3 regions of the Bacillus sp. EA-CB0995 genome follow, and region 1 is predicted to be linked to each of the others. Evidence: riboswitches for the same ligand, from Rfam matches in the RefSeq annotation. Region 1 holds a riboswitch; each other region holds the start of a gene.
The links. Region 1 has a riboswitch for thiamine pyrophosphate ahead of tenA (thiaminase II). Riboswitches for the same ligand answer to the same signal wherever they lie in the genome.

Region 1 (3,290 bases):
CACCTAATACAATGGAAATGACAATACCGATAACTGTAACAGAAAGCGTTGCTGGTAAATGCACCGTAAGCAATATATCCCGTAAATCCCACATTTTTTGAACAATGGCACTTGGGGATGGTAAAATGTACATTTCATCGAGAATCCGTGCTCCTACTTCCCAAACAATAAGAAAAATAGCAGTAACAATAAAAGCTGGAACATAATCTACAATTCTTTTCATACAAGTACCTGCCTTTGTAACAGCCCCATGAGTTCATCTTTTAATGCTAGCATTTCTGGACGATGTAAATCCTTTCGAGATCGTTCTTGTCCAAGAGGTACGACCCGTTCCGTCAATGATGTAATGGGCTGCTCTGTTACGATAAAAATGCGATTGGAAAGATAAAGCGCTTCATCAACATCATGTGTAATAAATAAAATTGTTTTTCGCCAATGTTTCCATTGTTCAAATAGCCATTCTTGCAGAGATGCTTTCGTCAATGCATCAAGTGCACTAAATGGTTCATCTAATAGTAAAAGATCTCCGCCAGTTAACAACGTACGAATAAAAGAGACGCGTTGCCGCATTCCGCCTGATAAATCTTTTGGTTGTTTATTTTCATACCCTTGCAGTCCAAACTGCTCCAACAATTCTTGTGCTTTCATTTGTGCTTCTTTTTTCTTCACACCTTGACATTCAAGAGGCAAAGCTGCGTTTTCAATAATTGTTCGCCACGGGAGTAACATATCTTTTTGTGGCATATAACCGACTGGGTGATCGGTTGCTCCTATCACATCGATAGTGCCCTCACTTGCTTTTTCGAGTCCCGTAATGAGCCGAAACAATGTGCTTTTCCCGCAGCCACTTGGCCCAATAATACTAACGAATTCCCCTTCTTGTACTGTAGTATCAAGATTCGTTATAATCTGCTTCTCATCATAATGAAAGGAAACGTTATGAAACTGTAGTATGTTCTTGCTCCTCAAAACCCCACATCTCCTTACGATATGCCATATCCCAGAATAAATATTCAAAACGACTGGAATATAAAAAGATTTCTTCTAAACGATTTAGTTCTTCTTCTGTTTTTCCAATTGCAATTTCATTAAATAACTCAATTAACCATACACAAAGCTTTCCGTATTCTTCAGAGCTATACCCTTGAATCCACTCGCCAAAAAATTCATGGTCGCGTGCTCCTGGAATATCATTCAAACGCTTTCCAATCTCCCAATAACTCCACATACACGGAAGCAACGCTGCAATTAACTCAGCAAGTGTACCGTTTTGTGATACAGACATCATATAGTTTGTATATGCTAGATTCATTGCAGACGGCTTTGCTAATTCCATTTCTTCAACAGAAATTCCTAAACGCTTTGCATATTGTTTATGAATCGTCATTTCTCCATTTAAAATCCCATCGATTTGTTCAGCAAACTTCGCCATTACTTTTGGATTTGTTGCTTTTACAACACCAATTGCATATAATTTTGCGTAATCTAACAAATACAAATAATCTTGAACAATATAATATTGAAATCTATCTTTCTCTAACGTCCCATCTCCCATCCCTGTTACAAATGGATGATTATGACTCTTTTCCCAAACAGGCTGCACCTTTTCAAATAACCTTTCACAAAATGTCATCTAAATTTCCCCTTCCTATATACATGTATCCAAATAAAAAACCACTTCTATATAAGAAGTGGTTACAGCAAACAAAAGAAAACTCCATTTGTTGTTTCCACTTCCCTACGCTAGTATCACCTAGATCAGGTTATAAGGGTTAAGGTTTCTACCTCTCTCAGCTTACAAGCACCCCTAGTGGTGTTCTATAAAATTTTCAATAAAAAATCCCCGTTTCTATACGCAAAGAAACGGGGACGTTATGTATATCGTCCAAATTGCTTCCCTACGCTAGCATCATCTAGATCAGGTTCAAGGGTCAAAGACTATATGTCTTACTCTCAGCTAGCAACACTAGCCCCCTAGCATTATATTCATTTAACATAGTCAGTATACCATCGCCATATCTCATCGGCAACTCTTTTGAGTTATAAAGTCAAATTTCCATTGATGGTAATTTGAACCAAAAAATGATTAGTTAAGCCACTCTATGTCTTACGGGAGTTTTTCATCTTAAAGCCTCTCCCTAAAATATCAACGTTTTGAGCGAGATAAAATAATATCATTCTATGTATTTTGTAAGTTCAAAAAACGCAAACTTCTTCTATCTATTTCCATAATAGTGATAAATCTGCTATCCTTTTATTATGGGACTTTATAGTATAGGAAAATGTTCATTTATTTTTAATACTACATTTCTATGCGCACAAGAAAAGTTTAATATTGTTATATTATAATTTAAAATATAACAATTTATTACATAAGGAGGCCTATAATTATATGAATATGAAAGCCGCAGCAATGACAGCAGCTACTGTAGCAGTTGCTTCTTTACTCCCGTCTATGACAGATTCCACTGTACAAGCTGTAGAAGCGCAGCAAAAACCAAAAACGAAAATTGGTTATGTAAAAACAAATACATTACAAGTATATAATAGTCCTAAAACAACAGATTCCGTTATTGAAAACATTGTACGTGACACTCCCGTTACAATTCTTGAAACAACAGACGAATGGTATAAAATTCAAACGCAAAATAAAACTGGCTATGTAAAAAAAGAAGCAATTTCTTTAACAAAACCAAGCAATAGTAAGCAGCAATATATCGTTAATTCAGACGCATTAAACGTTCGCTCTGAACCAAATACGCAATCTGAAATTATTGATGTATTACCAAATGGGAAATTTGTTACTGTCCAAGAAGAAGAAAATGGATGGTATAAAATTATACATAACGGAACAAATGGCTATGTAAAGAAAGAGTTTTTATCTAACGGAACTCAGCCGTTAGTAAAAGGAGTTACGGTACAAGGCGGAAGCTCTTATTATGTTGCTACTCCAGCATTAAAAGTACGCAGCGGTGCAGGAACAAATACAGCTGTTATTGGTTCTTTAAAGAATGGAACACAAGTACAAGTCGTTGGAAAGGTTGGCACATGGTATAAAATTCGCTACGGATCAGGATATGGCTATGTTGGACAACAATATATATTGCAAGGACAACAACAACAGCAGCAACAGCAGCAACAAGCTAAACCATCTATTCCAGCTGTATTTAAATATCCAGTTCAAGGGAACGTGAGCTCAACATTTGATGTACGTTGGGGACAGATGCACTATGGCGTAGACTTTGCGGCAACAGGAAATGTTCCAATTCAAGCTGCTGCACCTGGCACTG
Region 2 (3,290 bases), 300 kb from region 1:
CAACTTTATTTCAAACCGACAAAGAACCATTTCTTCATGTTAGAAATGATTCCTTTCATATATGAACTGATTATTTTTTTACTAACTCCGCTAATTTTTTCGTACTATTATAAGGAGAATCCGCTAAGCTAATTGCAGAAATAACGGACACCCCATCCGCACCCGCTTCAATGACAGAAGCAGCATTTTCAATTGTAATTCCACCAATGCCGACAATTGGAACTTCAACGCCACTTTCGCGGAAGAAACGTAATCCTTCCGTTCCTTGTACTGCTTTTGCATCTTTTTTCGTATTTGTTGGAAAAATCGGCCCTACCCCTAAATAATCGGCACCATTTTCAATCGCAAAACGTGCTTCTTCTATTGTATGAGCGGATACACCAATTATTTTATCACCCATTTTTTCACGTACTGTCTTAATGCCCTCATCATCTTGTCCAACATGAACGCCATCTGCATCTAATTCTAGTGCTAATTCCACATCATCATTTACGATAAATGGAACATTATACTCTTTACACAAAGAATGAAGCTGCTTTGCAAATGCATATCGTTCTTCCCCTGTTAATGCTCCTTCACCTTTTTCACGATATTGAAAGATTGTAATTCCACCATCAAGTGCTTCTTTCATGACTTGTAATGGATCTTTACGACAATTGTTACTCCCCATAATAAAATATACTTGTAATAACTCGGACATATACTGTTTATCGATGCGCGCCATTTCTCTCATCCTTTCTTAACGAATTTCTTCGACATTCCCATATTGTTCAACGTCTTTTGCAGTAACATTTGCTAACTGATTAAGAAATTCAATTTGGAAACTTCCTGGCCCTTGTGCAGCTGCTTGGTTTGCCGCAATTTCTGCTGCTACACCGTAAAACGTTACTGCTGCGACTGCTGCTTTTACATAGTCTTTTTCGACTGCTGCAAATGCTCCAATCACAGATGTTAATAAACAGCCTGTTCCTGTTACTTTTGTTAAAATAGGATGACCATTACGAAGAATAAATGTTCTTTCTCCATCTGTTATAACGTCTTCTTTTCCAGTAATAACAGCAATGGTATCTAACTGCTCTGCTGCTTGTTTCGCAATTGAAACAACATCACCGTTTCCTTCCCCTGCATCAACACCTTTAATCTCCCACTTCTCATCAATAACATTTGCAATTTCCGCCGCATTGCCGCGGATGATTGCTAGTTTTGCTTCACTCGGGATATATCTTGCAACTTCTGTTCGGTACGAAGTTGCACCAGCACCAACAGGATCAAACAAAATCGGTACATTATGTGCATTTGCTGATTTCCCAGCAATGAGCATCGCTTCTACTTCTTCCGGGCGAAGTGTTCCCATATTTAAAACAAGCGCTCCAGCAATACTTGCCATTTCAGCTACTTCTTCTTTCGCATATGCCATTACAGGCGATGCACCTAATGCAAGTAAGCCATTAGCTGTAAAATTTGTCACAACAACATTTGTAATATTATGAACGAGCGGATTTCTTTCTCGTACTGTTTCAATTACTTGTGCAATTTCTTCGATTTTCATATTTATCAATCTCCTTTTTTATAATGGGAGATATAGCTAAAAAAGACACTTTACGTATGCAAAGTGTCTTAATATGCGTTTTCACACTCTCCCTACGCTGGCATTATCCAACAGGTTCAAATGGTCAACGACAGATTAGCCGTACTCTCAGTTTGCATCCGCAAACTCCCATGTGTTTTATTATTCATCTAATTCAGAGTCTACTCTTATTCTATCAAAATCACAAGTTACATTTTGTTATAAAAACTCATCCCCCCTTAACTAATCAAAGATGGAGAGTATTTCATTACTAACAACGCATTCGAATCTTCAGAATAACTGAATCCAAAAAGGATGTATGCTATAGTTAACTTACGGAAATTGAAAGGATGTTTGAAATATGGCAAAAAGTGTTGTAATTGCTGAAAAACCTTCTGTTGCACGTGATATTGCACGTGTATTGAAGTGTGATAAAAAAGGAAATGGTTATATTGAAGGCAATAAGTATATCGTTACTTGGGCTTTAGGGCATCTCGTTACATTAGCAGATCCAGAAAGCTATGATGTGAAATATAAAAAATGGAATCTAGAAGATCTTCCAATGCTGCCTGAACGCTTAAAATTAACAGTGATCAAGCAGACTGGCAAACAGTTTAATGCTGTTAAAAGTCAACTGACTAGAAATGATGTTAATGAAATCATCGTGGCTACAGATGCAGGAAGAGAAGGAGAGTTAGTCGCTCGTTGGATTATTGATAAAGTTAAAATGAATAAACCTATTAAACGTCTATGGATTTCATCTGTTACCGATAAAGCAATTAAAGATGGCTTTGCAAATTTGAAGCCTGGTAAAGCATATGACAATTTATACGCTTCAGCTGTCGCACGTTCTGAAGCCGACTGGTATATCGGTCTTAACGCAACACGCGCATTAACTACACGATTCAATGCGCAACTAAATTGCGGTCGTGTCCAAACACCTACTGTGGCAATCATTGCAGGGCGTGAAGACGAAATTAAAAACTTCAAAGCGCAAACATACTACGGTGTCGAAGCCCAAACAACAGACAAGTTAAAATTGACTTGGCAAGATGCAAAAGGCAATAGCCGTAGCTTCGATAAAGAAAAAATCGATACGATTGTGAAAAAACTAGGCAAACAAAATGCCACTGTCGTGGAAATTGAGAAAAAACCTAAAAAATCATTTGCTCCTGGTCTTTATGACTTAACAGAACTACAACGTGATGCGAATAAAATCTTTGGTTATTCTGCAAAAGAAACGTTAAATATTATGCAGAAGCTATATGAGCAGCACAAGGTATTAACATACCCTCGTACAGATTCACGCTATATCTCATCCGACATCGTAGGGACACTTCCAGAACGTTTGAAAGCGTGTGGAGTAGGAGAATATCGTTCTTTAGCTAATAAGGTCTTAAATAAACCAATAAAAGCTTCTAAATCGTTTGTTGATGATAGTAAAGTAAGTGATCACCATGCGATCATTCCAACAGAAAGTTATGTAAACTTCTCCGCCTTCTCAGATAAAGAACGCAAAATTTATGATTTAGTTGTAAAACGTTTCTTAGCAGTTTTATTCCCAGCTTTCGAATACGAACAACTAACGTTACGCGCAAAAATTAGTGATGAAAACTTCGTCGCACGCGGCAAAACAATTCTTAATTCTGGTTGGAAAGAAGTATACGAACATCGCTTTGAAGATGACGAGACAGTAGACGATTTAAAAGAACAAATCTTACCT
Region 3 (3,290 bases), 1.3 Mb from region 1:
TACAGGTAGACGTGCTGAACACGACATAAATGGCGTCACTAAAATCGTAAGCAACCTCTCTTTATCCTGTTCAATCGTTCTTGCGGCCATAATGCCTGGTACGTTACAACCAAAACCGATGATCATTGGAATAAATGCTTTCCCATTTAGCCCAAAAAACTCCATAATACGATCCATTACAACGGCAATACGCGCCATATATCCAGAGTCTTCCAATAATGAAATAAAGAAGAACAATACAAAAATTTGCGGAACAAATACTATAACTCCACCGACACCAGCAATCACGCCATCTGTAATAAGCGCTCGAATAAACTCAGATGCCCCCATATTAGTTAGAGCTGTCGTTACCCAATCTGTGAACGGACCGCCGACAAATGCATCAAGTTGATCAGATAGAGGTGTCCCAATCCACGTAAATGTAACCTGAAAAATGAAATACATGATCCCTAAAAAGATCGGAAGTCCCCAGATTTTATGTGTAATTAATTTATCAATTCGTTCAGAAAAAGGAATGCTTCCTTCTTTCTCATGACGAAGTACACTTGCTTTTAACTTTTCGATATACGCTGCACGTGCTCCGTGCATATGCTGTTCCAGCGTTCCGTCTAATTCTGCTTCTAATGCAGAGCGAATCGCTACAATTTCTTTATATACATGTAATTGACTCAATTCTTTTTCTACCACTTCGTTATTTCCTAAGAATTGAAGTGCAAGCCATCTTGAATGTTCATAATTCGCTTGTTGCAATTTATCCATAACTTGTTGAATTCCTGCATCTACCTTTTCACCATAAGAAAAAATAAATGGCTTCTGTTCTACGCGATCACTTTCGTGAAGAGAAGCTAACAATTCCTCACAGCCTTTTCCGCTCCTCGCAATAACCGGAATAACTGTTACACCTAGCATTTCAGCTAGTTTCTTCACATCAATGATAATTCCACGCTGCCTGGCAACATCTATCATGTTTAAACCAATTGAGAGCGGCTTACCAAATTCTAATAATTGCAAAGTTAAATGCATATTACGCTCGAATTGAGAAGCGTCTACAATGTTTAACATATGATGAAATTCGTCAGTTAATAGGAATTGTGTAACAACCCCTTCATCACGTGAAACAGGGTTTAAATCATATACCCCTGGTAAGTCTATTAAAGTTCCCTTCTTATCTTTCAACTTACCAATCTTTTTTCTACAGTTACTCCGCTCCAGTTCCCTACATATTCATAAGAACCAGTAAGCGCATTAAATAATGATGTTTTCCCCGTATTTGGATTCCCTAGTAAAGCAACCTTATTCACGTTAATTCCACCTTTATCATTTTCGCATCACAATGGCGAATAGAGATTAATTGCCCGCGGCATTCTAATGTACACGGACCATTAAACATTGCCTTTTGTTTTACACAAAGTTCGCATCCTTCAGCAAATCCAAATGAAGCTAAACGACGTTTTAACAATTTATCAAGAGATTGTAAATCTTTCACACGTACTTTTTCATCTATATTCATATCAACTAAGTTCATAATTTATCCCCCTCAGACGATAACGATAATTATTATCAATGATAATTGTACCATGAATTTTTTAAAAAACTATACAATATTGTGTGAATTTATCACTATTTTTGTACGGTTTTATCATTTTTATCTTACATAACATAGCTATGCTAAAATTATATTTGTAATTATTATCCATTTTTATTACAATAATATTAACAATCTAAGAATCTCGTTATCACAGGGGGAGCCGCGTCGCTGAGAGGGAACACATCGTTCCGACCCTTTGAACCTGTTAGTTAATGCTAACGCAGGAATTGTGCAAACGTATATACATAAATAGTTATTTGTAACTTGTATATTTCAATATCCCCCTATGATAGTGATTCTTTTTTTGTAACTTGGATGTAGGGGGATTTATACATGCATAATACAAATTTACAAGCGATGATAGAGGCAGCGATTCTTGCAGCATTTGCGTTAGTCATCGATATTTTACCACTATCTATTAAACTTCCAGGCGGTGGTTCTATCTCATTTGCTATGATTCCAATTTTTATTGTCGCTTACCGCTGGGGATTTAAAGCTAGTTTCTTAAGTGGTCTCGTTTGGGGATTACTACAAATTGTCGTAGGAGATGCATACATTTTAACGCCTGTACAAGCGTTTATTGAATACTTCATTGCATTTGCTTTTATCGGTTTTGCTGGATTATTTCATACACCAATCCAACAAGCACTTGCCAATAGACAAAAAACAAAAGCAATTATGTATATCATTATCGCTACACTTATTGGCAGCCTAGCTCGTTACTTCTGGCACTTTATTGCCGGCGTTGTTTTCTTTGGTCAATATGCACCAAAAGGACAGTCAGCTGTTTTATATTCCTTCATCGTAAATGGCAGCACAATGATTGGTTCTTTCGCATTATGTGCAATTTTACTTGTTATTTTATTTACAACAGCACCGCGCTTATTTACAAGCGTGAATATGAATTATACAAACAAAAAAAAGATTGCTTAAATAGCAATCTTTTTTTGTGCCTCAGTTTCCCATGTTACTTTCCTAATGTGAATCTATGTGTCTTACCATTTCAGGAGTTTGAGAATGGAGTGTGTCTATCTCTCTCGGCTGCTCTCGTTTATTTTTACCGTTATGCTTATGAATCCAAGATTTCATCTCATTCCATAAAACAACTCTATGCATATCATACCCTATGTGCTGCTTCTTTATATTCTCTTTATAGCTACCATTCCATTTGTGCCACACAACTTTATCATGTGAATCTACCCATACTTCTTGTCGATCAACTACAGTTTTACAGCCTTCATTATTAGCTAACATAATCGCATCATTCTCTAATAATAAAGATAGAGCCGCCGAGTGCCTCTCCATTCCCCTACTCCTTTCTGTTTTAGTGCCTGCCTTTTTTCCCTAAAATGTGTGTGCCTTACACATATGTAGTGTATACAAAAAAATCAGTACAAACTATCGATTTACCTTACAAAAAACCTTACAATTTTGTAAGGTAATAATAATAAATGATTATATATAAATATATAAAATTCAATTACATATAAATAATACGCGTACTTTGATTGATAGTACTCTCTCATGAAGTAGCTTGTATAATTTAGAAACAAAGTGCAGGAAATGCAATGATTATTAGTATCGTAAAAAATTCAAAGCATCTGTACATACAATCGAATGCATATCCTGGTTGCTATTACCCGTTCTTTCGTCTTGATAATCGATCTGGCAATTGAATATTTATTGCTAGTTTACGAATGAA

Region 2: it holds a riboswitch for thiamine pyrophosphate, as region 1 does, so the genes downstream of both, thiM (hydroxyethylthiazole kinase) here and tenA (thiaminase II) in region 1, are expected to answer to the same signal.
Region 3: it holds a riboswitch for thiamine pyrophosphate, as region 1 does, so the genes downstream of both, thiT (energy-coupled thiamine transporter ThiT) here and tenA (thiaminase II) in region 1, are expected to answer to the same signal.

The regions. Positions count from the first base shown of each region.
Region 1 is NZ_CP169269.1:4,049,792-4,053,081, forward strand. It holds gene ACEWFJ_RS20800 (ABC transporter permease) at 1-223, opposite strand, end outside; gene ACEWFJ_RS20805 (ABC transporter ATP-binding protein) at 220-969, opposite strand; gene tenA (thiaminase II) at 938-1,633, opposite strand; TPP riboswitch at 1,719-1,819, opposite strand; TPP riboswitch at 1,879-1,986, opposite strand; gene ACEWFJ_RS20815 (SH3 domain-containing protein) at 2,393-3,290, shown strand, end outside.
Region 2 is NZ_CP169269.1:4,352,147-4,355,436, forward strand. It holds gene thiE (thiamine phosphate synthase) at 71-724, opposite strand; gene thiM (hydroxyethylthiazole kinase) at 740-1,549, opposite strand; TPP riboswitch at 1,622-1,731, opposite strand; gene ACEWFJ_RS22365 (DNA topoisomerase III) at 1,929-3,290, shown strand, end outside.
Region 3 is NZ_CP169269.1:871,187-874,476, reverse strand. It holds partial or broken gene feoB (ferrous iron transport protein B) at 1-1,301, opposite strand, end outside; gene ACEWFJ_RS04665 (FeoA family protein) at 1,298-1,525, opposite strand; TPP riboswitch at 1,732-1,833, shown strand; gene thiT (energy-coupled thiamine transporter ThiT) at 1,922-2,521, shown strand; gene ACEWFJ_RS04655 (hypothetical protein) at 2,564-2,893, opposite strand; gene ACEWFJ_RS04650 (potassium channel family protein) at 3,225-3,290, opposite strand, start outside.